Regions from separate parts of the Dorea sp. Marseille-P4042 genome, predicted to be linked through region 1. Evidence: riboswitches for the same ligand, from Rfam matches in the RefSeq annotation. Region 1 holds a riboswitch; the other holds the start of a gene.
The links. A riboswitch is a leader RNA that binds a small molecule or an ion and turns the genes downstream of it on or off. The one in region 1 is predicted to bind thiamine pyrophosphate.
Positions count from the first base shown of each region.

Region 1 (15,499 bases):
GTAAGAAGAGGTAAAGTTAGAAGAGCTAAACTTAACTACTTAAGAGACCGCGTTGGTAAGAAAGCTAAAGTTAAAGAGCTGGTAAAATAATTAAACGAAGAGAACAGAGTAAAAAAGGACAACTACATACATGTAATTGTCCTTTTTCTGATATAGGGATAAATCTATGAAAAAAAGTTCGATAAGGGGTAATTTTACGGGCAGAGAGAATGCCAGAAAAAGGGCGGCAAAGAAACGCCGGAAACAGCGGGAAGCTAAGAGAAGAAAACTTTTAAGACAGCAGAAGAGAATGCAGCAGCCGACAAAGAAAAAAGTTGTAAAGCTGTTAAGAAGCATAGACTGGTCTTTAATCCCAGTTATTGGAAAGTGGATTTTTCAGATTGCATTGACAATACTGATCGCATTTGTGTGTGTATGGTATTTCGGACAGCGTGTGAGTGTTGTCGGAGATTCGATGAAGCCGGTTCTTGAAAACGGGGATATTGTGCTCGCCAACCGGATTGTGTATAATGCAAGCAAGCCGAAGCGTGGCGATGTCATTATATTTAAACCAAAGGGAAATGAAAATTCCCATTATTATATTAAGCGGATCATTGCTCTTCCAGGAGAGAGCGTGGAGATTATCGAAAATTCAGTCTACATCAATGGTGAAAAGCTGCAAGAAGATTATGAGACTTCCAAGATTGATGATGTAGGCATTGTAAATGAAAAGATAAAATTAGGCAGTGATGAATATTTTGTTCTTGGTGACGACAGGCAGAACAGTGAAGACAGCCGTAATGCCAATGTAGGAAATGTGAAATACAGCTACATTTACGGAAAAGCCTGGTTTGTCATCTCGCCAAAAACACACTTTGGATTTGTAAAGGAGTAGAAATATGCATTTTCAGTGGTATCCGGGTCATATGACAAAAGCAAAGCGTATGATGCAGGAAAATATTAAATTGATTGATTTGATCATTGAGCTTGTAGATGCCAGGGTTCCGTTATCCAGCAGGAATCCGGATATTGATGAGCTTGGTAAGAATAAAGCGAGACTGATCATTTTGAATAAATCAGATCTGGCAGAGGAAAGATGGAATGAGGCATGGACCGAATATTTTAAGAAAAAAGGATTCCATGTTGTGAAAGTAAATTCAAGAAAAGGTGGCGGAGTAAAATCCGTACAAAGCGTGATCCAGGAGGCATGTAAGGCGAAAATCGAGCGCGACAGAAAGCGTGGGATTCTGAACCGTCCGGTTCGTGCCATGGTCGTTGGAATTCCGAATGTAGGAAAGTCTACATTTATTAATTCACTTGCCGGAAAAGCAGCCGCTAAAACCGGTAACAAGCCAGGTGTAACGAAAGGAAAACAATGGATCCGCCTGAACAAACAGGTAGAGCTTCTGGATACACCGGGAATTCTTTGGCCAAAATTCGAAGATCAGACAGTAGGATTGCGGCTTGCGCTGATCGGTTCGATTAAGGATGAGGTGTTACAGACAGAAGAGCTGGCAGCAGAGCTGATCCGTTTTCTGGCAGCAAATTATCCGGGTGTACTGGAGAATAAGTATACCATTACAGCTGCCCAAGACCCATATGTAATGCTTGGGCGTATTGCAGAAAGCAGACATTGCCTTGTCCGTGGAAATGAACTGGATACGGAGAAGGCAGCCATGCTTTTGATGGATGATTTCCGGGAAGGAAAGCTTGGACGACTTACGCTTGAGTATCCACAGACAGAAGAAGCGTAAAGGTAAATAGAAATCAGAAAGGGGAACTTACTTTCTATGTCAAGAAGACGAAGAAGGAGAGAGCCGGGAATTATAAGAGAGATATTAGGGTGGATTTTTTATATTATAGTCATTCTTGTCTTAACATATGTCATCATTACTTATGTGGGACAAAGAACAAGTGTCAGCGGGTCATCCATGGAGACGACCCTAAGCGATGGAGATCAGCTTCTGGTGGACAAGCTGTCTTACCGGTTCCAAGATCCGAAACGTTTTGATATTATTGTATTTCCATATCAGTATGAGGAAAATACTTACTATATAAAACGTATTATCGGGCTGCCGGGAGAGACGGTACAGGTAGTAGACGGTTATGTCTATATCAATGGCAGCCGCTTGGAATCAGACATTTATGGAAATGAACTGATGGACGATCCGATGGCGGCATCGCAGCCAATTACCCTTGGAGAAGATGAATATTTTGTACTTGGCGATAACCGGAATCACAGTCAGGACAGCCGTGACCCGAGTGTAGGAGAAGTGAAGAAAGATACGATCATGGGAAAAGCGTGGGTGCGTATCTATCCATTTGACAAGATGGGAGTGATCAGGCATGAATAAGCGGGAAGAAGAAAAGCTGAAAAAACAGCAGGAACGTCTGGAAAAAGAGATTGCAAGAACAAAAGCAATGAGCACATTTGAAGAAGAATACAAGGATTATCCGTACATTTGCGGGATTGATGAGGTCGGACGAGGACCGTTGGCAGGTCCGGTCGTGGCAGGAGCTGTGATTCTGCCCAAAGATGATATGATCCTGTATCTGAATGATTCAAAAAAGCTGTCCGAAAAAAAGCGTGAAATGCTGTATGACGAGATCATGAACCGCGCGGTAGCAACGGGGATTGGTATGGCAAGTCCTGCGAGAATTGATGAAATTAATATTTTGCAGGCCACTTATGAAGCAATGCGTATGGCAATTGATAATCTGAAAGTGCGTCCGGACATTTTGTTAAATGATGCAGTGACGATTCCACAGGTAGACATTTTGCAGGTGCCGATCATCAAAGGTGACGCGAAAAGCATTTCTATCGCGGCAGCGAGTATTATTGCAAAAGTGACGAGAGACCGGCTGATGGTGGAATATGACAAGGTACTGCCGGGGTATGATTTTGAAAGTAATAAAGGATATGGAACGAAAGCGCATATTGCAGGGTTAAAAGAACTGGGACCGACACCGATCCACAGAAGATCTTTCATACATAATTATGTATAAGAAGAATAATCGCAGGACAGGCACCGGCTATGAAAGGAAAGCAGGTGCTTATCTTGAATCTTTGGGATACAAGATCGTGACATATAATTATCGCTGCAGGCTGGGAGAGATCGATCTGATTGCAAGAGACGGAGAATACCTTGTCTTTGTAGAAGTGAAATACAGAACTACGGGTGTAAGCGGCTATCCGGCAGAGGCGGTCGATGCCCGTAAACAACAGACTATCGCAAAATGTGCCATGCATTTTCTGATGAAGCAGGGGAACGATGACGTACCATGCAGATTCGACGTGGTTGCCATAGCCGGAGCTGAGGGTCAGGAAGAAATCACGCTATATAAAGATGCATTTACACTGATGTAGTTAATGTAGCTTTTGAATTTGAAGATATGTAAATGCAGCAACGAAGTATGGACAGATGAAGTTAGGAGAAATATATGAGTCTTGGATTAAAATATAAGAATAATGAGCAGATATTTGTAGAGCGGCAGCGCGGCGGTGTGCCGTATCTGTCCTATCCGCTTTTGGAAAATACAGGAATCGTTAACCACGGATTTTCTACCAGACTGGGTGGAGTCAGTACCGGGTGCTTCAGTTCTATGAACATCAGCCTGACAAGAGGAGATGATCCGGAGGCGGTGAAAAAGAATCGTGAACTGATTGCGCAGGCAATCGGCGTAGAAGTGGCAGATTTTACTTATACGCAGCAGACACATACGACGAATGTAAAGCGCGTGTACGCCAAGGAGAAGGGACAGTCCTTTCCTGAGACAGACGGAATGATTACGGACGTGCCGGGAATCTGTCTTGTAACTTCTTATGCAGATTGTGTACCACTTTATTTTGTGGATCCGGTGAAGAAAGTCATTGGACTGAGCCATTCTGGATGGAGAGGAACAGTTGGAAAGATTGGAAAAGTAACTGTGGAAAAGATGGAGGAAGAGTTTGGTTGTGATCCGGCAGATATTTTAGGAGCGGTAGGACCGTCTATCTGTCAGGATTGTTATGAAGTCAGTGAAGATGTTATTAAAAAATTCTGTGAGAATTATGACGAAAATCTCTGGCCTGAAATTTTTTATCAGAAAAAAAATGGAAAATATCAGTTGAATTTATGGAAGGCAAATGAGTCTGTTTTTTTAGAATCAGGAATTCTTCCGGAGCATATTGCAGTGACCAATGTATGTACACACTGCAACCCGGATATTTTGTTCTCACACAGAACAACAGGAAATGAACGCGGAACATTGAGTGCATTTCTTGCCCTGAAGAAATAGAGAGACTGGATATGAAAATGTAAACTAGAAAGTAAAGCAGGAGACAATAATATGAATAGCATGTTGTTAAAATTGGCAACCACACAGGGGACATCCTTAAAAGTGGATTCAGGGGATGTGCCACAAGGGGTGGCAGATGCGACAAAAGGAGTGACAGATGCAACGCAGGATGCAGTGAATGAGATGAATCAGGCAACGCAGTATCTGCAGGAGCATCTTTCAGACCTGATCGGATTTGGAGTGAAAGTGCTGATTGCAATTGCAGTATTTATGATCGGGCGTGTTCTGATCCAATTTATACGGAAAATTGTGAGAAAATCGCTGGCAAGGTCCAGTGCAGATAAAGGAGTAGAGCAGTTCGTAGACTCTGTTTTGAAATTTTCTTTATATTTTCTGTTGATTTTTATGATTGCAGCAAAATTAGGAGTTGATACAACTTCAGTGGCAGCGATTATTGCTTCTGGCGGTGTAGCAATCGGTCTTGCTCTGCAGGGAAGCCTTTCTAATTTTGCAGGCGGAGTATTGATTCTGCTTCTGAAACCATTTGAAGTGGGAGATTATATTATTGAGGATACAAACCACAACGAAGGGACGGTAAAGGAAATTCAGATTTTTTATACAAAGTTATCGACCGTTGATAATAAAACGATTGTGATCCCAAATGGAATGCTGACCAATAACAGTCTGACGAATGCAACGGCTAAGGCGGAGCGGAAGCTGGATCTGAAAGTAGATATTGCTTATGAAGCGGACTTGCGAAAAGCAAAGGCGGTCATTGAGGAGATTATCAGACAGGACGATGCGACCATCAAGAATGAAGAAATTCTGGTATTTGTCCATGAACTTGCAGAAAGTTCGGTAGTCATTGGTGCCCGTGCATGGGTGAAGAATGAAGATTACTGGAATGCAAGATGGAGGATTCTGGAAGAAATCAAACTGAAACTGGATGAGAATGAGATTGAGATGGCATATCCGCATCTGACTGTCCAGATGGGAAAAGAGAACTGATAAGAAGCAAGAAGTAAAAAATGCTTCAGAAATGCTTCAGAAACTAAAAAAGTTCTTGCAAATCTGAGAAGATTCGATATAATAGTAGTTGTGGTTGTCGTACGTCAATCACAACACTTGCTGGAATAGCTCAGTTGGTAGAGCACTTCACTCGTAATGAAGGGGTCGTCGGTTCAAGTCCGATTTCCAGCTTCTTTTTATATAGATGTGCATATAAGGGTTCTTCGAGAAAGAAGGATCCTTTTCTTATTACAAGATGTCAAATGATACATAAAAATTATACGGATAATAAAAATGGAGGAATTTTTATGTCGGATGAAATAGCTTTTGCCAATACCGCTTTGGAAAGTTTTGCAGCATTAGTTACATTCGTATTGCTGTTTGCATGTATTGCAAAGATTAAAATGCAACGTGGAATCAAACATGTTACATCGAAGGAAGCAAAGAGGAATACATTAGATTATATTCTGATCATCTGGCTTGTGATTCACATGATCGTACTTACGGCAGATGTACTGAGCTGGACCGCTATGGATTTCGGAAAGAATGAAGTGTGGCTTCTATTTATGTTGAATCTGACATTTACCTGTCTCTCTCTGGAATGTATGGTCTATACCTATTATGTAAAAGAGACAATCTATCAACACGAGAAGATTGGAAATACTTACGTGTATCTGGTCATGCTGTCAACAGTGATTGCAATCATATTATGGATCTCCAGTGATATCAGTGGGAAGTTTTATTATCTGGACACACAGGGGGATTATACACAAGGTTCGATTTATTGGCTGTGTCAGTTTTATTGTATTATTGTGATGTGTGGAAACATTGTGATTTTGTTAAAACACAGGAAAGCACTTGTCAGACATGATGTGTTAAGCCTTCTTATGTACGGATTGATACCGATTGCATCGATTCCGGCACAAATGCTTTGGAAATCAACCACATTTAATCTGGCGACAACGCTGGCGCTGATCTATATTTGCATTAGTGTCCATATGGCACAGTATGATCGAATCGTAGAACAGGAAAAGATTCTGATACAGCAGGAACATGAATTGTCCATGAATCAGATGCAAATGATGATTGCCCAGATCCAGCCACATTTCCTATATAATTCGCTGACAGCACTGGCGCAGCTTTGCAGCAAAAATCCAAAAGAAGCGAAGAAGGCAATCATCAATTTTGCGGATTACTGGCGCAATCATATAAACGCAATTGACAAAAAAGAATCAATTCCATTTGAAGAAGAACTAAAATATGTTAAAATATATTTATATCTGGAACAGCTTCGATTTGGAGATGATCTGCATGTAGAATATGATCTGCAGAAAACTGATTTTAAAGTGCCAATGTTATCTGTGCAGCCCTTTGTTGAGAATGCAATAAACTGGGGAGTTGGACAGAAAGAAGATGGGGGAGCTGTTCGAATTACGACAAGAGAGAATGAAGAACAGATTGAACTTTGCATCATAGATGACGGAGTCGGGTTTGATATATCAAAGATGGAAGAGCAAAGTGATGGAAGACAGCACATAGGAGTCCGTAACGCAAGAATCCGGTTTCAAAAGATGTGCAATGGAACTGTAGATATTTACAGTGAGAAGGGAAAAGGAACTAAAATACGAATTAATTTACCGAAAGGGGACAATCATGAACATTATAATAGCAGATGATGAACCATTGGCATTGGAGATGACGTGCGAAGCTGTCCGGGAGGTATGCCCGAAAGCAAATATTTACCCATTTAGCAAACCGTCCAGATTACTGGAGTTTGCAAAGGAGACGAGATGCAAAATCGCATTTTTAGATATCTGTATGCGTGGTGTGAGCGGCATCGATGTGGCAAAACAGTTAAAAGAAATTATTCCGGACATTAATATTATCTTTGTTACAGGATATGATGAGTACACAAAAGACGCAATGGCAATACATGCCAGCGGTTATATTGAAAAACCAGTAACGGCTGGGAAAATCAGAAAAGAGACGGAAGATCTTCGCTATCCATTGCCGGCTGAAAATGAACCAAGACTGAAATTTCAGTGCTTTGGCAATTTTGAAGTATATGACAGAACTGGAAAGCCGGCACATTTCAGCAGATCGAAGGCGAAAGAGGTAATGGCATATTTGGTGGATCGCAACGGTTCTTCCTGCTCAGTGAAGGAACTGGCAGCAGTTTTATTTGAAAATGAACCCTATGATAAAAAACAACAGTGGTATATTCAGAAGATTTTGTCATCACTGCAACAGACGTTGAAGGAGCTGGAAGCAGAAGACGTAATAGAGAAAAGCTACAATAATATTGCCATTGTTCCGGAGATGATCGACTGTGACTATTACAAATTCAATAAAAAAGATGCAGAGGTTATGAATGCATATAAAGGGGAGTATATGTCACAGTACGAATGGGCTGCGTACAATAAAAAGTATCTGAATGACATTCATAAGAGATGGAAAAAGGAAAATAAATAAAACGGTTTTTAGAGAAAAAGCTTCCAGATGAAATGTATTTGTATCTGTATCTGGAAGCTTTTTCTGTGTATTCCTTTTTCTTATGTATTCTATCTCCTGAGAAGATTCCTGCTATAAGTGGCAGGTGAATTATAAAATATCGATGTATTCGCCGGCAAGTGCTTTGTTCATGCTTCGTACGGCACAGAATTTGCCACACATACTGCATGTATCACTGTGGTCATCCTCCGGACGGCGGCTGTCGCGGATCGCTCTTGCAGTATCCGGGTCAAGAGCACAGGCGTACTGTGCTTCCCAGTCCAGTTTCTGGCGTGCATCAGCCATTTTATCATCAATATCTCTTGCACCAGGGATACCTTTGGCAATGTCAGCGGCGTGGGCGGTAATCTTAGAAGCGATGATGCCTTGTTTTACATCGTCGACATTTGGCAGTGCCAGATGCTCGGCAGGTGTTACGTAGCAAAGGAAAGCAGCACCGTTCATGGCAGCAACTGCGCCTCCAATGGCAGCAGTAATATGGTCATATCCAGGAGCAATATCTGTGACGAGTGGTCCAAGTGTGTAGAATGGAGCGCCCATACAGATGCTTTGCTGAACTTTCATATTGGCTGCGACCTGGTCAAGTGGTACATGTCCAGGACCTTCGACCATGACCTGTACATTATGTGCCCATGCACGTTTTGTCAGTTCGCCGAGGCGTACAAGCTCTTCAATCTGGCATACGTCTGTGGCATCGGCCAGACATCCCGGTCGGCATGCATCACCAAGGGAGATGGTAACATCGTATTCTTCACAGATATCCAGAATCTCGTCGAAATGTTCATAGAACGGATTTTCTTCCCCGGTCATGCACATCCATGCAAATACAAGACTTCCTCCGCGGCTTACGATATTCATTTTACGTTTGTGTTTTTTGATCTGTTCAATAGTTTTGCGGGTGATTCCACAGTGCAGTGTTACAAAGTCCACACCGTCCTCAGCGTGAAGACGTACTACATCGACGAAATCCTGTGCAGTCAGAGTAGCAAGATCTCTCTGATAGTGGATGACGCTGTCATAGACCGGAACAGTTCCGATCATTGCCGGACATTCGTGTGTCAGCTTCTGCCGGAAAGGCTGAGTGTTGCCGTGGCTGGATAAATCCATAATGGCCTCTGCTCCGAGATTTACAGCACTCATCACTTTCTGCATTTCGATATCGTAATCTTTACAGTCTCTAGAGACTCCGAGATTTACATTGATCTTCGTGCGAAGCATACTGCCGACGCCTTCCGGATTCAGACATGTGTGGTTTTTGTTGGCACAGATTGCAACCTTGCCTTCAGCAACGAGCTTCATCATCTCGTCAGTGGACATATGCTCTTTTTGAGCGACGGTCTTGATTTCAGGCGTGAGAATTCCTTTTCTGGCTGCATCCATTTGTGTAGTGTAGTTTCTCATGTTCATTTTGCCTCCATTTTCATTTTTTGTCTGAGTTTTTCTATAGCGGTACAAGGTGGTGTCCCCAATGTATCGCTTGTATAAAAAAAGAAGATGCGTAGAGCATCTTCCTTAATTATCGCGTTAAGATATGTTCCCTACGTTGGCATTATCCAAATCAGGTTATGGGTCGAAGCGGAATTACGCTTCCTCTCAGCCGGTTTTCACCAGCTCCCCATATGTAATTTTCGAAATGTCCATGAAATGATATGTATTGCATGGGGCGTTCCGATTTACCAGTTATTATAGACCTGAAAAAACGTAAAAGCAAGATGAAAATGTGATTTTTGCCATTTTTCCCATAACTGGAAGCATTGAAAAATAGAAATAGAAATTAGTTTCCTGCATAGGGCAATGTGTGGTAGAATAGAAACATCTTGTGAGCTATAACACATGATGTTTTGAAAAGAGAATGTTCAAGTAGAAGGGAAGATATATATATGAGTGGAAAGAAAGGGAAACATGAACCGGAAAAAGAAGGGGTACTTGCAACGATATGGGATTATGCCAAGACATTTCTTATTATTTTTCTGGTCGTGTTTGCACTAAATAAACTGGTCTATATCAATGCGGTGATTCCGTCTGAATCTATGCAGACAACAATTATGAAGGGAGACCGGATCATCGGCAGCCGGTTTGCATACAAATCAAAAGATCCGCAGAGGTTTGATATCGTCATTTTTAAATATCCGGATGATCCATCTAAGATATTTATAAAAAGAGTCATTGGTCTGCCTGGGGAGACTGTGGAAGTGAAAGACGGAAAAGTGTACATAGATGGATCAGAGAAGCCATTGGATGATAGTTTCTGCAACGAAGTACCGATCGGAGATTTCGGACCATATGAAGTTCCACAAAACTGCTATTTTATGATGGGGGATAATCGTAATAACAGTTTGGATTCCAGGTACTGGAAGAATCATTTCGTAGAAAAAGATGCGATTCTTGCAAAGGCCGTTTTCCGCTACTGGCCGTTCAGTGAGATTGGGAAGGTTGAGTAGACCGGACTAATAAAAGTAAGAAAAAGGATTTGAGAGGGATAAAACAATGAGTACAACAAACAAAGAAGAAAAAGTGGCAGATGTCAGTACGGAGAATATATACCGGCTGAACGGAAGAGTGCCACTGAAAAAAGCAATTCCATTCGGGCTGCAGCACGTACTGGCCATGTTTGTATCAAACCTGGCGCCGGTGCTGATCGTTTGCAGTGCCGCGCTTGTAAGAGGAACAGGGGAACACTTGACTTCTGCAGAGATCACCCAGCTTTTACAATGTGCGATGTTCGTGGCAGGTATCGGAACATGTATGCAGTTATATCCGGTGTGGAAGATCGGGTCGGGGCTTCCGATAGTTATGGGAGTCAGCTTTACGTTTCTTGGAAGTCTGTTAGTAATCTGTACCAATCCGGAACTTGGATATGAAGGGATGGTTGGTGCTGTTATTTTAGGAGGTATTTTTGAAGGACTGGTGGGGCTTAGTGCCAGATACTGGAAGCGCTTCCTGACACCGGTCGTATCCGCGTGTGTAGTTATCGCAATCGGACTTTCGTTATTGTCCGTAGGTATGGATTCCTGGGGCGGCGGAAGCGGAGTTGCTGATTTTGGCGCATGGTATCATCTGGTTGTTGGAGCATTTACCCTGATTGTATGCCTGGTAGCCAGATATTTACTGAAAGGGGTATATAAGAATTTGAATGTCCTGGTGGGATTGATTCTTGGATATCTGTTGGCGATCATTTTTACAGTTGCAGGTATTGCGCCGATGGTAGACTTTTCCGGAATTACAAAGACTGTACAGGAAGTTGGAGTCTTCAGTCTGCCGAAGCTGGTCTTTCTGACCAGCCATAAACCAATCTTTGATCTGGGAGCATTTTTGACAATTGCTATTGTATTTCTTGTATCTGCGGCAGAGACAACTGGTGCAACAAGCGCCGTATGTACCGGTGCTTTGGATCGCGAGATCAAGATGGAAGAATTGCAGGGGTCACTTGCTGTAGATGGATTCTCCAGTGCACTTTCCGGCTGTTTTGGATGTCTGCCGTTGACTTCTTTCAGCCAGAATGTGGGACTTGTAACGATGACGCAGGTCATCAACCGGTTTGCGATTTTGATGGGAGCATTTATTTTGATTTTGTCATCACTTTTCCCGCCGCTGGGAGCATTTTTTAATTCCCTGCCACAGGCAGTTCTTGGTGGCTGTACAGTTATGATGTTCGGGTCTATTATGTATGAAGGAATCAAGATGCTCAAAGAATGTGAGTTCGATGACCGGACGATGGTCATTGTATCACTGGCATTTGCAATCGGTGTAGGACTGACACAGACATCCGGCAACTTCTTCAGTGCATTTCCACATGAGGTGGGAGATATCTTCAATGGAAATGCAGTGGCAGGTGTGTTCGTGGTATCTCTGCTGTTGAGTTTGTTTTTGCCGAAAAAGAAAAAATAATTTTGTGAATAAAATAGCATATGTTGACCAAAAGTAGTTTGGCAGGTTATAATAAACAAAGATAATTTAAAAGAAAATAATTAAAAAAGACTCTGACGGCAAGGTAATCCGAGCGGGAATAGTCGAATATATCAGACACAGGGAAGATGCAGTTGGGGAAAGTGCATCTTCCTTGTACAAGAATCCATCATGCAGAAATCGCATCTGTACAGATTTCTCAGGGTGAATACTACTTTAGTGGCAGATATAAGGACTTTTTTCCGGAAGGAGAAAGGTCCTTTTTCGTTGGGGGAAATTGGGAGGGAGACATGTTAAAGGTAGCGATTTACGGAAAAGGTGGAATTGGGAAATCCACAGTAACTTCGAATCTGGCGGCAGCATTTGCTACAATGGGGAAAAGAGTCATTCAGATAGGCTGTGACCCGAAAGCAGATTCTACAATTAATCTGCTGGAAGGAAAGCCTCTTCGTCCGGTCATGAACTATATGCGGGAGGAAGACGAGGAACCGGAGAAATTAGAAGATATTTCAAAGGAAGGATTTGGCGGCGTACTCTGTATAGAGACAGGCGGCCCGACGCCGGGACTGGGATGTGCTGGCAGAGGTATTATTGCAACATTCCAGCTTCTGGAAGATTTGAGACTTTTTGAGACATACAAGCCGGATGTAGTGCTTTACGATGTTCTCGGAGATGTTGTGTGTGGCGGCTTTGCAGCACCGATCCGGGAAGGCTATGCAGAAAAAGTATTGATTGTAACGTCCGGAGAAAAGATGGCGTTGTATGCGGCTAATAACATTTCCAGCGCAGTTCGTAATTTTGAAGACCGAAGCTATGCACGGGTGTTTGGCATTGTGCTGAATCACAGAAACGTGGAAAATGAGGTGCAAAAAGTGCAGGCATTTTCTAAGGAAAGCGGAATTCCAATCGTGGGAGAGATTCCAAGAAGCAATGAGATCATCCGTTACGAAGATCAGGGGCAGACGGTGATTGAAGGAAATTCAGAGTCAGAGATCAGTGGAAGATTCTATGACCTTGCAAAAAAATTACTGGAAAGCGAGGAGTAAGGACATGGTGGGAATTACGAAGATGAAAGCAGAAAACCAGAAAGTGGAAAAAGAAGCATTTTTCTGTACAACGAAAGAACTGAGCAGGCTTGGCCTGGAACAGATTCCGACACAGTTTCAGTCACATAAGCATCTGATCTACAGTTCGCCGGCTACACTGGCATTCAATTCACCGGGAGCAGAAGGCTTTGGCGTGAAGCGTGCCGGTCTTGCAGTACCAGATTCCATTATGTTGATCGTGGCTCCGGGGTGTTGTGGAAGAAATACTTCACTGATCAGTTCGATGAAGGAATATAATGACCGGTTCTATTATCTGATGATGGACGAGACCGATATTGTGACAGGAAGACATTTGAAAAAAATTCCAAAAGCAGTAGAGGAAATCTGCAGTGTCTGTCCGAAAAAACCATCGGTCGTTATGATCTGCATTACCTGTGTGGATGCCCTTCTTGGAACGGATATGGAGCGGGTGTGCAAAAAGGCGGAAGAACAGGTAGAGATTCCGGTCAGACCTTGTTATATGTATGCGCTTACAAGAGAAGGCCGAAAACCACCGATGGTACATGTAAGGCAGTCCTTATATTCACTGCTTGAGCCGGGAAAAAAGAAAGGCAATGTAGTCAATCTTTTGGGATTTTTCTCGCCGCTTGTGGATGACTGTGAGATATATGATCTGCTGCATAGTGCGGGAGTGAAGACGATTCATGAGATTTCCAGATGTAAGGATTATATGGAATATCAGACTATGTCAGAAGCAAATTTCAATCTGGTACTGCACCACGAAGCAAGATTTGCAGCAGAAGATTTTCACAACCGGCTTCAAATTCCATTTATCGAGCTTCGAAGACTCTATCAGATAGACAAGATTGAAAACCAGTATCATGCACTTGGTAATGCACTCGGTGTTGCATTTTATGATGAAAAATATAAAAAGCAGGCAGAAGATGCACTGGAAAAATTCTGGCAGAAGTGTCCGGATGCTTCTTTTGCAATCGGAGAATGCCTGAACGCTGATCCATTTGAACTATCATTAGCCTTGATACGTTACGGATTTTCTGTACCGGAAATTTACGGGACAATCACGGTGGAGAACTTCACATACATTCGTTCTCTGGCAAAAATAAGTCCAGAGACGAAAGTATTTTCCAATATGGAACCGACGATGATTTATTATGACCCGGCGAAAAGCGATGTGAATCTGGCAATCGGAAAAGATGCCTGTTATTATCATCCGGATTGTCCATATGTCATGTGGAACGGGGAAGAACAGCCATATGGATATGCAGGAGTGAGAAGATTATTCGAACAATTACTGGAGGTAGTATAGTGAGAGGACTTAGAAAATATCTGACACCATTTGCACCGGATCAGTCTGGTGCGGTGTCCGTGTTATATGAACTTGGGGGACTGATCGCAATCTGTGACGCCGGCGGCTGTACAGGAAATGTATGTGGTTTCGACGAGCCGCGCTGGTTTGAACAAAAAAGTGCCTTGTTCAGTGCGGGACTGCGTGATATGGACGCAATTCTCGGACGAGATGACCGTCTGGTGGAGAAGCTGGTGGATGCAGCTTCAAAGCTCGATGTAAAGTTTGTAGCAATCATTGGGACACCGGTTCCGGCAGTAATCGGAACGGATTACAAGGCACTTGGAAGAATGTGCGAGAAAAAATTAAATATGCCTGTTATCACCATTGATACAGATGGTATGGAATTATATGATGTGGGCGAAGAAAAAGCATGGCTGGAGCTTTTCCGGACATTTGCAGAAAAGGAAATGATTGATAAGGCAAGTGAAAGAATTAAGCCGAATCTGGATATTGAGAAAAAACAGGGAAAGATCGGGGTTCTTGGATTAACGCCGCAGGACATAAGTGACCTTCAGGCACCAAAGAAGATTCGAGAATATTACCAGGAAAAAGAAGGAAAAGAAGCAATCTGCTACTGCATGGGAGAAAATGTCTGCCGGAGCACGGATGGTCTTGATAATCATCGAACAGCAGGCGAGGTTGAAAAAAATATTGTAGTTTCCCCGGCGGCTCTGGCAGCTGCGAAATATCTGGAAAAAACATTTGGCACACCTTATGAGGTCACTTACCCAATTGTAGAAGAGCTGGTTCCGGGTATGGATTATCGGAGAAAGAAAATCCTAATCGTGCATCAGCAGGTTATTGGAAATGCAATGCGTGCAGAAATCAGACGAAGATGCCAGAAAGTAAATGGGGATCTATCTGTTGATAACAATGCAGTTATCACGGTAGCAAGCTGGTTCATGATGAAGCAGGAACTCTCCGAAGAAGGTGATATTTCACTTCGAGAAGAAGATGATTATATGGAGCTTATCAAGAAAGAGGATTACGACATTGTTTTTGCAGATCCGATGATGAAACGCATGACTGAAGATGCTTATAAAATGGCTGGAACAGGTTATGTGGCAGATGCACATGAGACGGAAAGAAAAAGAATTTTTATAGATGCCACACATTTTGCCGTGTCAGGAAAATTGCTTGAGGAAATGAAAAAGCGGGAGGCGTAGAGATGAAAGAAACAGTGACCAGACGAATCCGTGTCTACGGAATTGTTCAGGGAGTCGGTTTTCGTCCAACCGTAAGCCGTCACGCAACGACTTGTAATATCCATGGGAGCGTCAGTAACAAAGGTCCTTATGTAGAGATTTTCGCACAGGCGCCAGAAGCACAGGTGGATAGATTTGTGACCATGATCCGTGAACAGTCTCCGAAACGTGCAGCAATCTTGAAGATGAATATAGAA
Region 1 covers NZ_OLMI01000001.1:148,174-163,672, forward strand. The annotation lists gene rplS (50S ribosomal protein L19) at 1-90, shown strand, start outside; gene lepB (signal peptidase I) at 167-874, shown strand; gene ylqF (ribosome biogenesis GTPase YlqF) at 879-1,733, shown strand; gene lepB (signal peptidase I) at 1,770-2,333, shown strand; gene C7E02_RS00765 (ribonuclease HII) at 2,326-2,985, shown strand; gene C7E02_RS00770 (YraN family protein) at 2,978-3,346, shown strand; gene pgeF (peptidoglycan editing factor PgeF) at 3,421-4,257, shown strand; gene C7E02_RS00780 (mechanosensitive ion channel family protein) at 4,309-5,265, shown strand; tRNA gene C7E02_RS00785 (tRNA-Thr) at 5,385-5,457, shown strand; gene C7E02_RS00790 (sensor histidine kinase) at 5,574-6,941, shown strand; gene C7E02_RS00795 (LytR/AlgR family response regulator transcription factor) at 6,919-7,737, shown strand; gene thiC (phosphomethylpyrimidine synthase ThiC) at 7,867-9,177, opposite strand; TPP riboswitch at 9,294-9,404, opposite strand; gene lepB (signal peptidase I) at 9,657-10,217, shown strand; gene C7E02_RS00810 (uracil-xanthine permease family protein) at 10,264-11,664, shown strand; gene C7E02_RS00815 (nucleotide-binding protein) at 11,973-12,728, shown strand; gene C7E02_RS00820 (nitrogenase component 1) at 12,733-14,055, shown strand; gene C7E02_RS00825 (nitrogenase component 1) at 14,055-15,263, shown strand; gene hypF (carbamoyltransferase HypF) at 15,266-15,499, shown strand, end outside.

Region 2 (15,499 bases), 740 kb from region 1:
ACAAAGCCGAGTTCATTCAGAACATTACCGATTATGATAAGGAAATGTTGGAGAACATGATGGAGATACGTCAAGGTATCGAGACGCAGGAAGAGGATCTTAAGAGCCAGCAGCAGGAACTGACAGATTTACAGAGTCAGTTAAATACTGAGCAGCAGAATCTTCAGGCGAAAGCAGCAGCAACTTCCACAGATCTTGCGACTGTGAATGCGCAGCTTCAGGCAGCGCGTGAGGCAGAGGCAAAGCAGGAGGAAGAAGCGCAGAAAAAAGCACAGGAAGAAGCGGCAAAGCAGGCATCAGCTTCCACTGGAAATAATACTTCCGGAAGCAGTTCCAATAATAACAGCTCTTCCAAACCTTCTAATTCCGGAAGTAATAATAACTCCGGGAGCAGTTCCAGTCATGGAAAGTATAATATTCCTTCCGGTGGTCTGACACCATCCAAAGGGAGAATCTGGTTTAACGGACATACTGAAACCTATTATTCACAGAAGGTACTTCCGGGAGCAGGACTTAACATTCCGGGACGTCATATTGCGAGTGACGGAACAATCCGTGACAAAGATGGTTATATTGTACTTGCCAGTGATGACTATCCAAAAGGAACCGTGGTCGAGACATCTCTTGGAGCTGGAAAAGTCTATGATAGTGGAAGTGGAAAAGGTAATATTGATTTGTATACCGACTGGTAGGAAAAGAAAGAGTGAGAACTCATATGACAGAAAAATTGCTCAGACCGTGTAAGGTCTGAGCAATTTTTTGTCATATAGAATGTGTACTAAATTTTTGGCTGATACCGCATATTGGAAACGTTGTAGATTGTGATAAACGCCTTAGGATCCACCTGATTGATGTATTTCATCAGTTTCTGGTATTCTGTTTTATCCACAATGGTGATAATTTCGTTATGCTTTTCCATTGTGTAAGCACCGATGGCTTCATAGATAGTAGCCCCGCTGTGAAGTTCATATAAAATGAAGTGGCGCAGCTCTTCTTCTTTCCGGGTGATGATGCAGACGCGCCGTTTCATATCTTGATTGAAGATAAAGTGATCCAGTATGATTCCGTTAAAATAAGTACCGAGGACACTTAAAACTACAGTTTTCTTATCGTACACAAGTGCTGCGGACAGAGCCACACACATACCGGACAGTGACATAGCTTTTCCGAGATCCATATGCAGATATTTGTTCATGATTTTGGCAACAATATCCAGTCCGCCAGAAGAGGCATTTCGATTGAACAAAATTGCAAGTCCGACGCTTACGACCAGTATATAACAGAGTACATCCAGTTCCTGGCTGTCGGTCATGGAGTAAAAATCCGGGAAAATCTTTTCGAAAAGCCCCAGAAACAGTGGAAGCATAATGCTTGTATAAACAGTTTTTGCTCCGAATTCCCGACCGCATGTAAAGAATCCGATAATCAGAAGCACTATATTTAAGATCATAGTGATTGCTGACAATGGAAGCGGTACAAAGTTTGACAGAATGATTCCAAGACCAGAGATACTGCTGACAGAAGCGTGGCTTGGTACAAGGAAGAAGTAGACTGCAGCGGCAATAATTGCCACAGCAAGCGTCAGAATCAACATTTCCTTTACAGAGTCTGCGTATTGATTTTTCTTATTCATATGTAACAATCCCCCATAATTCAAGTCGAACGTCCGTGAGACTTGGCGCGTGATTCTGGTCAGAGAAGCTGACATATTCCTATCAGAATCACTGCGCATCCTCGCGGAGCGTTTATCTCAGTCGGAGACCTAACTCCCACTGAGACAAATTTGCTATTACTCACCACCTGAAGAGGTGGGAGTCTTCTCGACTGAGATAATATTTGCAACATTCATTTGCAAAGTATATTTTAACTGGTTCTGTGTGGAATAACAAGGTGTCTGTTGTATAAAATTGACAGAGATTTATAAAGAGCAGTATAATTAAAAAAGTAATAGCAAATGAGGGGATGGATTGGGAGGAGATGTATGGGAAAAAGAAAAGCCGTTTATTGGATCCTTGTTGCTTTGATAATGGTTACAGTGACAGGTTGTGGCTATACGCTGGAAGAAAAGAGAGAAATGAAGCGTTATGAAAAGCAAGGACGGGGAAATGCGAAAAATTATATAAGAGAAAAATATGGAATCGATGCAAAGATTACAGAGATAAACTGTGAGAAATACAGTTCCAGTCCGGTGCCGGATTTTTTCCCTTCTCCCACCGGAAATGTATTCGTGAAAATGAAGTACAAGGGGGCAGATTTTTTAGTTGCGATATCAGGGCAGAAAAAGAATACGGACGGGCTTGATAATTATCAGTTTCAGGAGATTGCCACAGCATTTGCACAAGAAATGTATAACATCACAGGACTTCACGCAGAGAGTGACTATGTATGTTATGGTGAGTATGGAACGGTAAAAGACGAAAAAAATGGAATGATCCACACATTTTATGATGGGGAAAATCTGGCAGAAGTCTTACAGAAGGAATCTGCAAGAGCTGTTGTATCTTATGCCAATCAGGACGTAGAACAGATTCCTGTATCGCAGATAAGCCAGAAGACAGGCGTTGATACAATATTGCTTACGGATTACGAGAGCCGGGAAGCATATCAGACGGTTCGGTGTCCATATTATAATCTGGCTGGCTGGCCGATTGAAAATGGAATAGAGAATCAACTGTATCTGATGAATGGATATCGTGTTGTGGGTGCGGGTGAAGATACCTATGTAAAATGTGAGAAAAAAATTCAGGATGATATTATCCTGATTACAGAAAATCCAAAGGATCAGATCATACTTGAAAAAACCAGTCTGGATTCACAGGAGAATTGGAATGGGAATGGATTTATTGATGCGAAGCAGGTAGCCAGTGCCTATGCATTTGATACAAATTCTGAAAAAGTATATGTGTATTTTCCGGTGGAAAAACTGGACACGAAAGAAGTGAAAGAAGCTCAGTTAGTCAAGCAGTATCAGTACAAAGGAGAAACATGCTATGACAATATCATCAGCAAAGTGACTGATGATGGCAAGTATATTCATGGCATCGTCTATACAAGAGACGAGACGGAGATAAAAATATCCGTGTTTATAGATAAGTAGGTGAAGAAAGCAATGAAGAAATTACCGAGTGCTCTTGACACAAAATAAAAATCGATTTATACTAGGCATTGTAAATAAAAGGGGAGCTTGTGATAGCAGGCTGAGAGGAAGTCTTCAACTTCGACCCAGAACCTGATTTGGATAATGCCAACGTAGGAACGTATAAGATAATGTTACGGGAGATACATTGGTGTATCTCCTTTATTATGCATAGAAAACCACGTCTTTTCTTCTAAGCCAGGTGCGAATCATAGAATATAGGAAATTTTGAGAGTGAACAGAGTTCATGAAGGGGTGCACCACCGCGGGTGTATTTCTTTGTGAACTCTGTTTTATATAATAGGAAATTACATTTCTTTTTATATAAAAAGCCTCCGACAGGATGCGCACTCGCATTTCCGGAAAGGAGCAGCCATGATTACAGTCAATGGAGAGAACAGAACGCTGGAACATCCAGTGTCGGTAACGGAATACTTGAAAGCATGTAATTATATTCCGGTGCAGGTAGTAGTAGAATTGAATGAGGAGATCATCAAAAGAGAAAATTACGATACAACTGTACTGAAAGATGGAGATGTTGTAGAGATTCTGCATTTTATGGGCGGCGGAAGCTTCTAAGCTTCACGATATGCGAATAGCAGATATCATAATTTATGAGTAAACAAAGAAAGGTGGATAAAAAAATGACAACAACAAACACAAACGAAGACAAATTAATCCTGGGAGGACATGAATTTACTTCCCGTTTTATTATGGGATCTGGAAAATTTTCATTGGAGCTTATGAAAGCATGTATTGAAAAAGCAGGAGCACAAATCGTAACACTTGCTTTGCGCCGTGCTAATGAAGGCGGACTTGATAATATTCTGGATTATGTGCCGAAGGACGTAACACTTCTTCCGAATACATCCGGTGCCAGAAATGCGCAGGAAGCAGTTCGTATTGCAAGACTTTCCAGAGAGCTGGGTTGTGGAGATTTCGTAAAGCTTGAAGTTATTCACGATTCGAAATACCTTCTTCCGGATAATTACGAGACAATCAAGGCAACAGAGATCCTTGCAAAAGAAGGGTTTGTTGTTATGCCATACATGTATCCGGATTTGAATGCAGCCAGAGATTTGGTAAATGCAGGGGCAGCCTGTGTGATGCCTCTTGGTTCTCCAATCGGTTCAAATAAGGGAATCTGTACAAAAGAGTTTATCCAGATTCTTATTGATGAGATTGATCTTCCAATTATCGTTGATGCAGGAATCGGTCGTCCGTCACAGGCATGTGAAGCTATGGAAATGGGTGCGTCAGCAGTGATGGCCAATACTGCTATTGCGACAGCAGGAGATGTCCAGGTTATGGCTGAAGCGTTTAAAAAGGCAATTGAGGCAGGAAGAAGTGCTTATCTTTCCGGATTAGGAAGAATACTGGATAAAGGAGCAAGTGCGTCTTCACCATTAACAGGATTTTTGCATGAGTAAATTGCACTGATAACAGAATACAAGTATAAAGATATACAAGAAAAGATATACGAGAGGATCAATGTAACAGCGATGGTAGAAACAATGCAGACCAGTAAAAAAGATGGTCATTTTAATGAAAGTATTGTAAATGAAGAAATACTGGAAGATATGAAAAAGAATCGTATCGATCATATGAAGTATCTTCCGGATATGGAGCAGTTGGAAGAATCTGATGTGATGGATCAGGTTATTTCTGCAATGAAAGCATATGATTATGATAAATATACAGAGGCAGATGTAAGAAGAGCACTGGCGCATGATAACCGGACGCCAGAGGATTTTCAGGCACTGCTTTCGCCGGCAGCACTTCCGCTTTTAGAAGAGATTGCGCAGCAAGCACAGATTGAAACAAGAAAGCATTTTGGAAACAGTGTGTATATGTTCACGCCAATTTATATTGCAAACTACTGTGAAAATTACTGTATTTACTGTGGATTCAACTGTCATAATCAGATTCGCCGTGCACAGCTTAATGAAGAAGAGATTGAAAAAGAGATGGCTGCTATTGCCAAGACCGGACTTCAGGAAATATTGATTCTTACAGGTGAGAGTAAGACAAAATCTAATGTGGAGTATATTGGAAAGGCATGCGAGATTGCACGAAAATATTTTAAAGTGGTAGGTCTTGAAGTATATCCGATGAATTCGGATGAGTATGCATACCTTCATAAATGCGGAGCAGATTATGTGACAGTCTTCCAGGAGACTTACAATTCAGATAAGTATGAAACATTACATCTAGCAGGACATAAAAGGATTTTTCCATATAGATTGAACACACAAGAACGTGCACTTAAGGGTGGCATGCGAGGTGTTGGCTTTGCAGCGCTTTTAGGACTGGATGATTTTCGCAAAGATGCTTTCGCGACAGGTTATCATGCATATTTGCTTCAAAGAAAATATCCGCATGCAGAGATTGCATTTTCTTGTCCAAGATTATGTCCGATCATTAATAATGATCGCATTAACCCGATGGATGTTCATGAGCCGCAGTTACTTCAGGTAGTTTGTGCATATCGTCTGTTCATGCCATTTGCAAGTATTACGGTGTCTACAAGAGAATGTGCCCGTGTTCGTGATAATCTGGTAAATATTGCAGCGACCAAGATATCCGCAGGAGTCAGCACAGGAATTGGAAGTCATGTGGAAGATATCGAAGATAAAGGTGACGACCAGTTTGAGATTTCAGACGGAAGAACGGTGGATGAAGTGTTCGATGCGCTGAAAAAGAATGGTTTACAGCCAGTTATGAATGATTATATATATTTGTAGATGTGAAATGTCAGACTACAAATAATTATTTTTTTTAATGATTGCAGGGAACGGAGGTTTTTAGTATGAGAACGCGAGAAGAAGTTTTGCAGTATGCGCGATCTTTCCCGAATGTGTATGAAGAAAGACCATTTCGCGATCAGGGCTGGCAACTGGTAAGAGTAAAAGGAAGTAAGAAAACATTTTTATGGATTTATGAAAGAAATGGATATGTTAATTTAAATGTTAAAGTTGATCCGCAGTGGAGAGATTTCTGGCGCAGTACTTATGCCTCTGTTATTGCAGGGTATCATCAGAATAAGGAACATTGGAATACCATCATTTTAGATGGTTCTATTCCTGAAAATGAAATTCAAAGAATGATTTCCGAGAGCTATGATCTGATTACGGACAGCCCGACGAAAAGAATCTATGAGGCAGTGAAAAAGATTCCAAAAGGTCATGTTGCGACTTATGGTAAAGTTGCAGAGCTGGCAGGAGATGCAAAGATGGCAAGAGCAGTTGGAAATGCGCTTCATAAGAATCCGGATCCGGAACATATTCCTTGCTTTCGTGTGGTCAATGCGAAAGGAGAATTAGCCGGTGCATTTGCCTTTGGAGGAGAAAGTGTGCAGGCACAATTGCTGGAAGCAGACGGGATTGAGGTAATCGATGGAAAAGTAGATTTAAAAAAATATGGGATATAACAAAAAATAAAAAGTAAAAGAACCCAACGTGCCGTTTAAGATGTGGAATGCGTTGGGCTCTTTTATTTTTTTCGCTTTAAAGCAGAAAAGAACAGACAAGAAAAAACATGGCATGATATTATAAAAATAACATTTGTGGCAAAACAGACGAAAGTCCGCGGCGCAAAGCTACAGGGCCTGTGAAATGGCAGCAAATTAGAATCATTTAAATTTGATGTAAAACGAAGAGGTAAAATCAGGATTGAAGTAAGAAATCTGCATCAGTCAACACCAGATCTGGAACAGATGAACGGTGAAGAGTTCCCTGTTACATTGGGAAAGCAGGTGGAAAAAACCCGGCAGTCACTTCATGCATTAGGCACTGCCTATTACCATATCTCCAGATTGAATTTAAAAACAAAGAAGGTTGAACTCGTCAAAAGATCCAGGAAGATGGATATGGATTTTGAAGAAAATAGAGTAGATTGGGATCCTCAGTTCGATATTATTAAAGATATTATAGAAAAGCCATTTGTACAGAAGTATATAGATTTTTTTGATATACAAACCATGGCAGCACGGCTTCATAATAAAGAATCTATGTCTTCCGAATTCAAAAAGAAGAATGGATCATGGTTTCTTTCCATGGTCGTTCCTCAGAGTTATGACATAAATGGAAATGTTACATCAGTGCTGATCGCAAATCGAGATGTGACAGATGAAAAACCGCGGGAATTAAAACAAGAGGAGGAATTGCGGGAAGCAAAATTAAAAGCAGAATGTGCAAATAAAGCAAAATCGACATTTCTGTTCAATATGTCTTATGACATCAGAACTCCTATGAATGCAATCATTGGCTATGCAGATCTGGAGTCCAGACATTTGAATAGAATAATGGGTGAGAATATGAAAGAAAAAACATCATTTGTTGTGAATGAATCCTTGCAACTATTAGAACAAAATGTATTGGATAAGACTGGAATTCCAAGGACACTATTGCATAATAAAGCTTTTGCAGAATTTTTAAAAGGTGAGAGATACGTGCAGCCAAGATTATTAATTAAAAAGAAATCAGATCCTGGATATGTAAGAAGAGATAAAATAGAACAGGCATATATTGAGGCTGATATAAAAGCAGAATTTCAAAGAATAGCTAAAGAAAAAAATGTACAGCATCAGATTTGTATTTTCAAGCATTGTTGGATTATTGTTGCAAGCAGATAAAATTATTTGAATTAAATTTATAAAGTGGAGGGTGCAGAAGACATTATGTATTTGGAAGAGGAAATGGAACAATTGTATAAAATCATAAATAAAAGATTGTATAATAATGATCTTCCAGTTCCATATTTTCGTATGCATAATGCAAGATACAGAAAAAAAGGGTGGAATATCCAATATAAGCAAAACAAGGTATGCCAAATAGATATAAATCAGAAAAGTTTAGATAACGATAAGAATATTGTATTAGAAATGCTGCATCAAATGGTGCATATATATTGTTGGAAGCAAAATAAAAAAGATACTAGCCGAGGAGGTCAGTATCATAATAAGATTTTCAGAGATATAGCAAATGAAAAAGGATTGGTTGTTGATTATAATAAAAATAGTGGATATCAAGTAATAGATATAAGTACGAGCTTAATGGAAGAAATTTTAAGCGAAATGAGCATAGAAAAAATTTTAGATAATATAAAAAAATGCGTAGATTATGAGCAACTAGATTATAAATCTGTACAATATTATTGTCCAATATGTAAAAAGAAAATATATGCAGCTCCAGGAAGTAATATTATTTGTGGATACTGTATGGTCAATTTTATACAAATGTCTTGCAATAAGTGAGAAAATTAAAACGGAAAGGGAAAATATAAGATACATGAAGCGGAGATTAACTTTACACTGTTCCTCCAGTTCACGTAATGATATATAGCTATTCGACATAAATCTGTCAAATGTCAGCACTGAATCACAGAGATCAAGATAATCCAGATAATCTTGAATCAGCAGTGGAAAAACTTCTTGTTTTGGGTTAGAATAGATTATGTTAATATTTTTGTCACAAATTAATTATAACAGAAAGAAGGATCTCAAGGTTTTGTAATAAACCCTAGGTCCCTTTTTTTCGGGACTATTCTTTTTCACATCCCCTTATAAATTATATAAATAAATACTGTATAATATTAAAAAAAATACTTTGACTTTTTTATACTACTGGTGTAGTGTAAAAACAAGAAAACTGCAGTTAAATACATTTGTACAAATTAAGGAAACAAAAAACAATTATTTTTGTAGGAGGTACAATTTAAGAGCGAGAGGAATAAAATTATTTGGAAGTTTCAAATCTTTAAATTTAGGAATCTTATAATACACACGAGAAAGAGAAAATTAGTACTGTAAAGTCAAGAGAAACACAGTGTAATGTTTAATTCGTGGTATGTAGTTAAAATTTAGAAGACAATCTATAAAGAAAATTACGGAGGAAAATCAATGAAAAGAAGAGTCGCATTAGTAAGTGCAATTGTTTTGACACTAGTAAGTAGTATTCCAACTTATGCTGGAACTGATTTTTTAGTGCCAGAAGATAATTCTGAAGACATAGTTGTTTCGCAGAAAGTATATGATGATGTTATAACAGAAGAGTTGGCTGCTTTAGAAGACAAGTATGATATGACAAAGAATATGCCGGAGGAAGTTCTAGCAGAGTTAAGTGAAGTAGCAGAGGTGTCTAAGGAAGTTGAACAGTTAGACGACGAGTATATGCAGGTATCATATAATATATTTTCAGAAGAGCCAATTATGGAAAGAACATATAATTCTGGAAATACAGAGGAATTATATAATGTTACTAACTATACGTATGTTGTTCCATTAGCAAACAGTTCGGGAAGTACTACTGATCAGTCTAAGCAGAGTGATATAACGATAAAAAATGTTGCTTATTATAGCTATTATGATAATAGTGGAATTAAGATGTTAAAAGTTACAAAAGGAACAACAACAATTACAAGATTTGTGAAGAGTAACTTACGTAATTTGGTTCTCAATGTTCTGAGTCAAGGTGGAAGCAGCGGAGGTGCTAAAAATGAAAGTAACTCTAAAACAATTGCGAGTCCGCAATTGAATACAAATTATCGACTCACGACAGGAATACAATATTTTTATGCAACTAATGCAGCAAAAATTCTGTATGGTTCATCGGTAACATATACAAGTGGAGGAAAATCTTATACAGCAAGAGCACAGATTAGTTTAGGAAATTAATTTAGAAAAATGGAATGATATGTATGAGGAGGAATAGCATGAAGAATAAAATTAGATTTTGGGGACTCTATTTGTCAACAATAGTTATCTTCATATTTCGTTATCTTATAACAAGGATAATACAGTTATATGAGGCAAAGCTATGGGAATGCTTTAATCCTAAAGCCGCATGGCTGGGATATTTAAGGAATGGAGTTGATGTTGTATACTATCTAATTATATGTATTATCATGATTCTTCTGTGTGCAGAAAAAGAGTTTAAGTGTGGTTTAGAAATAATATTTTTTGTATTTCCAGCAAGTGTTTTTCTTTTTGCAAGTGTAATAATGATTAATCCGTTTATATGGGTATTTACGAATTCTGTTTATTGTATACCGTTCGGAGCGATGTTATTGATTGCATTTTTATATAGGTTTTATGCTTATAGAATTCAGAAAAAATAATATTAATATATAAACTAAAAATTTTAAGTAGACTTCTCCTGTGAGTTTTCATCATGGGAGAAGTTTTTATTTAAACAATTAACAAAATAAGTGAACGATTTGTCATATTATTAGTAAAGAAAAAGAAAAGAGGGTATTTTATGAAAAAACTATTATATGGATTTGATAAAAATCTAGAATGGAAACGCTATAAGGAGGTATGTAATATAAAACTATTGAGAAAAAAATATTTGAGAAAAGAGTGTAATAAAGTTGGTACTTATGCAGAATGGGAAAATGATATTTATAAAAATTATCAAGAACATAGTATAGAGTATTTGATAAATTTCTCGAAGTTTTTAAATAATGAAATTAGAAAATTAGAACCTGGTAATATAGCATTCGGACATTTTCTCACACAAATGTATGCAATTTTGGTTCCTATAATATTTAATACATTGTTTATTTCAAAGTTATTGGAAATTCTGAAAATGAAATTATGCGAAGTAGTATTATTTTCGTTGATGGCATTAGTAATTATATTGCTCGCACTTTGGATATTTACAAAATATGTAATGTGGTCGTTAAAAAGTAATCTGTATAAAGTGCATATGTATGAGGATTATAAAATAATAATTGACGAAATGATAGAGAAAAAAGGTTTTAATTTATAAGAGAATTTTGGTATTAAATGAAACAAGTTGGTCAAAAAAATTAATCATATATTTGGGATCATATATTTGGTAGCATAATACAGATTGACAGATATATACTACTGTGGTAGTATGATATTAGAAAACTGCAGTAAATAAAAAAAGGAGCAATTATGGTACCGAAATTTCAAGATTCAGAATTAAAAGTCATGGCAGTATTATGGAAAAATGGAGATATGAAAGCTAGAGATATTGCCGGAATATTGGAAGAAGAAAATGGGTGGAATCTTAATACAACATATACTTTGATTAAAAGATGTATAAAGAAAGGTGGGATTTTAAAAAAAGAACCTAATTATATCTGTCATGCACTTGTTCCTCAGGAAGAGGTTCAGAAAGTAGAAACGAAAGAGTTCATAGATAAGATATATGATGGGTCAGAATCAAAATTATTTGCGGCATTATTAAAAAAGCACAAAGTAGAAGAAAAGGAAATTGCAAAATTAAAAGATATTATAGAAAAATGGGATTAAGGAAATACAATGTATGAATATTTTTCAAATGAGTTTTTTAGGAAGTATATTAATAAGTATTATGTTATTATTTCATAAATATTTAATAAAATATATTCCGAAACGAAAAGTGATTGTATTATGGTATGTCATTTTGGTAAGGCTTTTAGTACCATATCGAGGAATTCAGTGCTATCGGTCTTCTATAAGAACAACTGCATTATACAAAGGAGTAACGAAAGTAATTGGTAATAGTAGCTTTGCGAAAAATTATAGTTGCAATAACATAAATTTTTTTCAAATAGTATGGTTGGTTGGTAGCAGTTGCCTTTTCCTTTTCTTTTTATTCTTATATGTAAAAGGATTGAGCAGATATAGATATGCTAAAGTTATTTCCAATGAAGTGGTAGATCGGTGGTTGGAAAAGCATGAGTCAAAGAGAAAAATATCTATCAAAAAATCAAAGAATATAGAAGTCCCGTTGACTTATGGGGTATTACGGCCAGTAATCCTTTTACCAGAAGAAGTTTATACATCAGAAGAATTGTGTTATATATTAGAACATGAATATGGACATATAAAATATGGGGATATAATAACAAAATTGTTTGTGGTATTAGCAACAATTTTACATTGGTTTAACCCATTAATATGGGTTATGTTCTGCGTTGTAAATCATGATTTAGAATTGGCATGTGATGAGACGGTGCTGAATAGGTTAGGATATAATGAAAGAAAAAATTATGCGTATTCATTGGTATCTATGACAGAAAAAGTGTCGAATCAGTTTATGTTAGTGAATAATTTTGGTGATAACAATTTGGAGGAGAGGATAGTTGAGATTATGAAATATAAGAAAAGAAAGAATAATAAATTTATTTTTTATGTGGTAATCGCAATTTTTGTCAGCCTTTTTATGGTTTCTTCTTCAGTTGTTTTTGCAAATTCTTCATTTGGAACATCATCAAATATGATAATACCATCTGAAGAAGAAATTAAAGAAAAAGGATTTCCAAAAAATTCTTTTGGAGAAACCTATGGACCAGAAATAAGAGACTTAGACTATGAACCAGATCTTATGCTTGCGCAAAACGAAGAAGGAGTTAAAGGCTATATTCGGAAGAAAGAAATAAATGGAAATAATGTAAACACAATAGAAGCTGCGTTAAATGCAAATAAATTAAATCAACAGGAAATTAATATGTATTTGCAAGATGGAAAAACTATTGTTGGAATTTTTAAATTATCTGGGGATTAGTAATATACGAAAGGGAAAAATATGAAAAAAATAAATAAAGTGATTTGTAGTGCATTATTGGTGTGTATGGTTGTAGCTTTTATTCCGATAAAGACCCATGCAGCTGTGGCATCTGGAACAAAAAAGTATGTTACTGTTGGGGGATATTACTATTCTTATCGGTCAAGCGTAGTGTCGCAGACCTCATATGTGGAGGGACTTGGAATTGTTGGATCTCCTAATAAAGTAAATTTTCCAACGGGATATTATGGAATAAATGCAAGATTGTATAATTCAAGTGGAACTCTCGTGAAATCGAGTGGGTGGCATTATAATGACAACTCTGCTGGTGGTACGACCTATGGATCAGGTCAGTATTATAGAAATGGAACATTTTATGCGAAATCGCAAATGAAATTTTATAATGGAAATGGGTATAATACTTATACATCTAATTCGTCTCCTATGATATCAAGAAACCAGATGAATATGAAAGAAAGAATCAATGCACAGGGGACGACATATGGAAGTGATTTTTACGCACAATCTGAAGACGAAGCTCCAGATCTTGTTCGAGTACTTGGAAAGAATGGAGTAGAAGGATATGTATATGCATATGATTTATATAATGAGCCAACTAATTTAAGCGAAGTAAAAGATTACATTAAAACTCAGAATAAAACATATAGTATTCCTGTATATGATGAAAATGGAATGACAGTAATTGATGAATTTGAAATTACGAATAATGTAATAGAAGATGTTGTTTATTAAAATGAAAGGGGCTGTGAATAAAGATGGTCCTATGTCAAGATTTAGTACAAGTTAAAATGAGGTTTTCCTCATCTTAACTTACTAAGGTTAATTCGTCCCGCTGGAACTTATAATACAGTTCTTCGTATTCATTCGGCGACATGTAATCGCAATGACTATGAATTCGCTTTGTATTATAAAATGCTTCCAAATATTCGAATACCAGTCGATATGCATGATCGTAATCACGAATTTTAAAACGATTCAACCATTCGCGCTTAATCAAAGAATGGAACGATTCAATACATGCATTATCCCATGGATAAGCCTTTTTAGAATAGCTGCATTGCATATCGGCGGTAACACGTCTGTATTCTTTGGATACATATTGGCTGCCACGGTCTGAATGCAAAATTAAAGGCTCTTCAATGTTGCGTCTTGTTTTTGCTTTATTTATAGTTTCAATCACGCAGGATACTTCCAAACTTTTTGAAAGTGTCCACGCAATGATTTTCCTGGAATATAAATCCATAATGCTGGTCAAATAGACAAAGCCGTCTATTGTCCAAATATAGGTAATATCAGAACACCAAACGGCGTTCGGACGTTCTGGATTGAATTGCTCATCAAGGATATTTTGTAATTTACTACTGAAGTCAGAATCTTTTGTGGTGATTGTCCATGGTTTGATCCACTGGGCTTTAATACCCAGTTGTTTCATATATTTACCAACTGTTCGCTCAGAAATGATTTCTCCTGATTCACGTAACTTCCTGGTGATTTTCGGAGCACCATAATTCTGTTTGGATTCATCATAAATATCCTTAATGCGAGCTTTCACAGCTTCACGACGTTTGGCTGTGTTCGAAGGAACACGTTTCATCCACGCATGATAGCCAGAACGGGAAACGCCAAGATATTTCAACATTCCGGAGACAGAAACCTGGCGTCGAGCCTTGTGGGCGTTTTCTGCCTTCTCAGCAACTTCGAGATAAATGGCTTCTGTCATTTTCCCAGAATGTTGATGGCTTTTTTTAATATATCAAGTGCATCTTGTGCATCCCGTAATTCGCGTTTTAACCGTGCGATTTCTTTTGCCTCATCAGAAGCATAATTACCAGAGCCACGGCTTTCAATATCGCCTGTTTCTCGAAGTTCTTTCTGCCAACGAGACAGAGATTGGTGACTGATACCAAGATTTGAAGCACAACCTATCAATCCCAACTCCTTGTGGTCATGGTAATATTGAACCGCATCAATTTTAAATTGTTTATCATAGTGCTTTGCCATAATGAGATCCTCCTTCAGTGCATACATACATCATACCATGAAATACTGTATAAGGAATTCTCATTTTGACTTGTACTATTTATATTCTAGCACCAAGAATAGTCCCGAAAAAAAGGGACCTAGGGTTTATTATAAAACCTTGAGGTCCTTCTTTCTGTTATAATTAATTTGTGATAAAAAATAATAATATAATCTATTCTAACCCAAAACAAGAAAAGGTATGCCAAATAGATATAAATCAGAAAAGTTTAGATAACGATAAGAATATTGTATTAGAAATGATGCATCAAATGGTGCATATATATTGTTGGAAGCAAAATAAAAAAGATACTAGCCGAGGAGGTCAGTATCATAATAAAATTTTCAGAGAGATAGCAAATGAAAAAGGATTGATTGTTAATTATAATAAAAGCAGTGGATATCAAGTAATAGATATCAGTACGATAATATGGAAAGATATATTAAATAATTCAAGCATAGGTGAAATTTTGCATAATATAAAAAAGTGTGTAGACTATGAAAAACCGGATTACAAAGCCGTACAATATTATTGTCCAATTTGTAAGAAAAAGATATATGCAGCACCGGGAAGCAATGTGATATGTGGATACTGCATGGTAAATTTTATACAACTGAAATGAACATATCGTGATAATGAAAATTTTTTGTTTTAAGATTAGACAAAAAGTCGTATTGTGACAGTATTAGTATTGTTCTATAATCTACAATGCTACCACCCCTAGACAGGTAGAGGAAGGGGGTGTGCCACTATGAGTTTATTTTCGTCTTTCTTACTCTCTGTCTTGGCAAGTGTAGTCGCCTA
Region 2 covers NZ_OLMI01000001.1:891,964-907,462, reverse strand. The annotation lists gene C7E02_RS04640 (coiled-coil domain-containing protein) at 1-692, shown strand, start outside; gene C7E02_RS04635 (YitT family protein) at 779-1,633, opposite strand; gene C7E02_RS04630 (hypothetical protein) at 1,982-3,097, shown strand; TPP riboswitch at 3,167-3,273, shown strand; gene thiS (sulfur carrier protein ThiS) at 3,512-3,715, shown strand; gene C7E02_RS04620 (thiazole synthase) at 3,781-4,566, shown strand; gene thiH (2-iminoacetate synthase ThiH) at 4,639-5,880, shown strand; gene C7E02_RS04610 (methylated-DNA--[protein]-cysteine S-methyltransferase) at 5,946-6,566, shown strand; gene C7E02_RS20040 (hypothetical protein) at 7,005-7,769, shown strand; gene C7E02_RS04600 (SprT-like domain-containing protein) at 7,815-8,390, shown strand; gene C7E02_RS04595 (hypothetical protein) at 9,036-9,809, shown strand; gene C7E02_RS04590 (hypothetical protein) at 9,848-10,252, shown strand; gene C7E02_RS04585 (hypothetical protein) at 10,393-10,905, shown strand; gene C7E02_RS04580 (BlaI/MecI/CopY family transcriptional regulator) at 11,058-11,417, shown strand; gene C7E02_RS04575 (M56 family metallopeptidase) at 11,431-12,654, shown strand; gene C7E02_RS04570 (hypothetical protein) at 12,676-13,407, shown strand; gene C7E02_RS04565 (IS3 family transposase) at 13,481-14,395, opposite strand; gene C7E02_RS04560 (transposase) at 14,392-14,676, opposite strand; gene C7E02_RS04555 (hypothetical protein) at 14,847-15,317, shown strand.
Region 2: linked by a shared signal. The riboswitch ahead of thiS (sulfur carrier protein ThiS) and the one ahead of thiC (phosphomethylpyrimidine synthase ThiC) in region 1 are both predicted to bind thiamine pyrophosphate.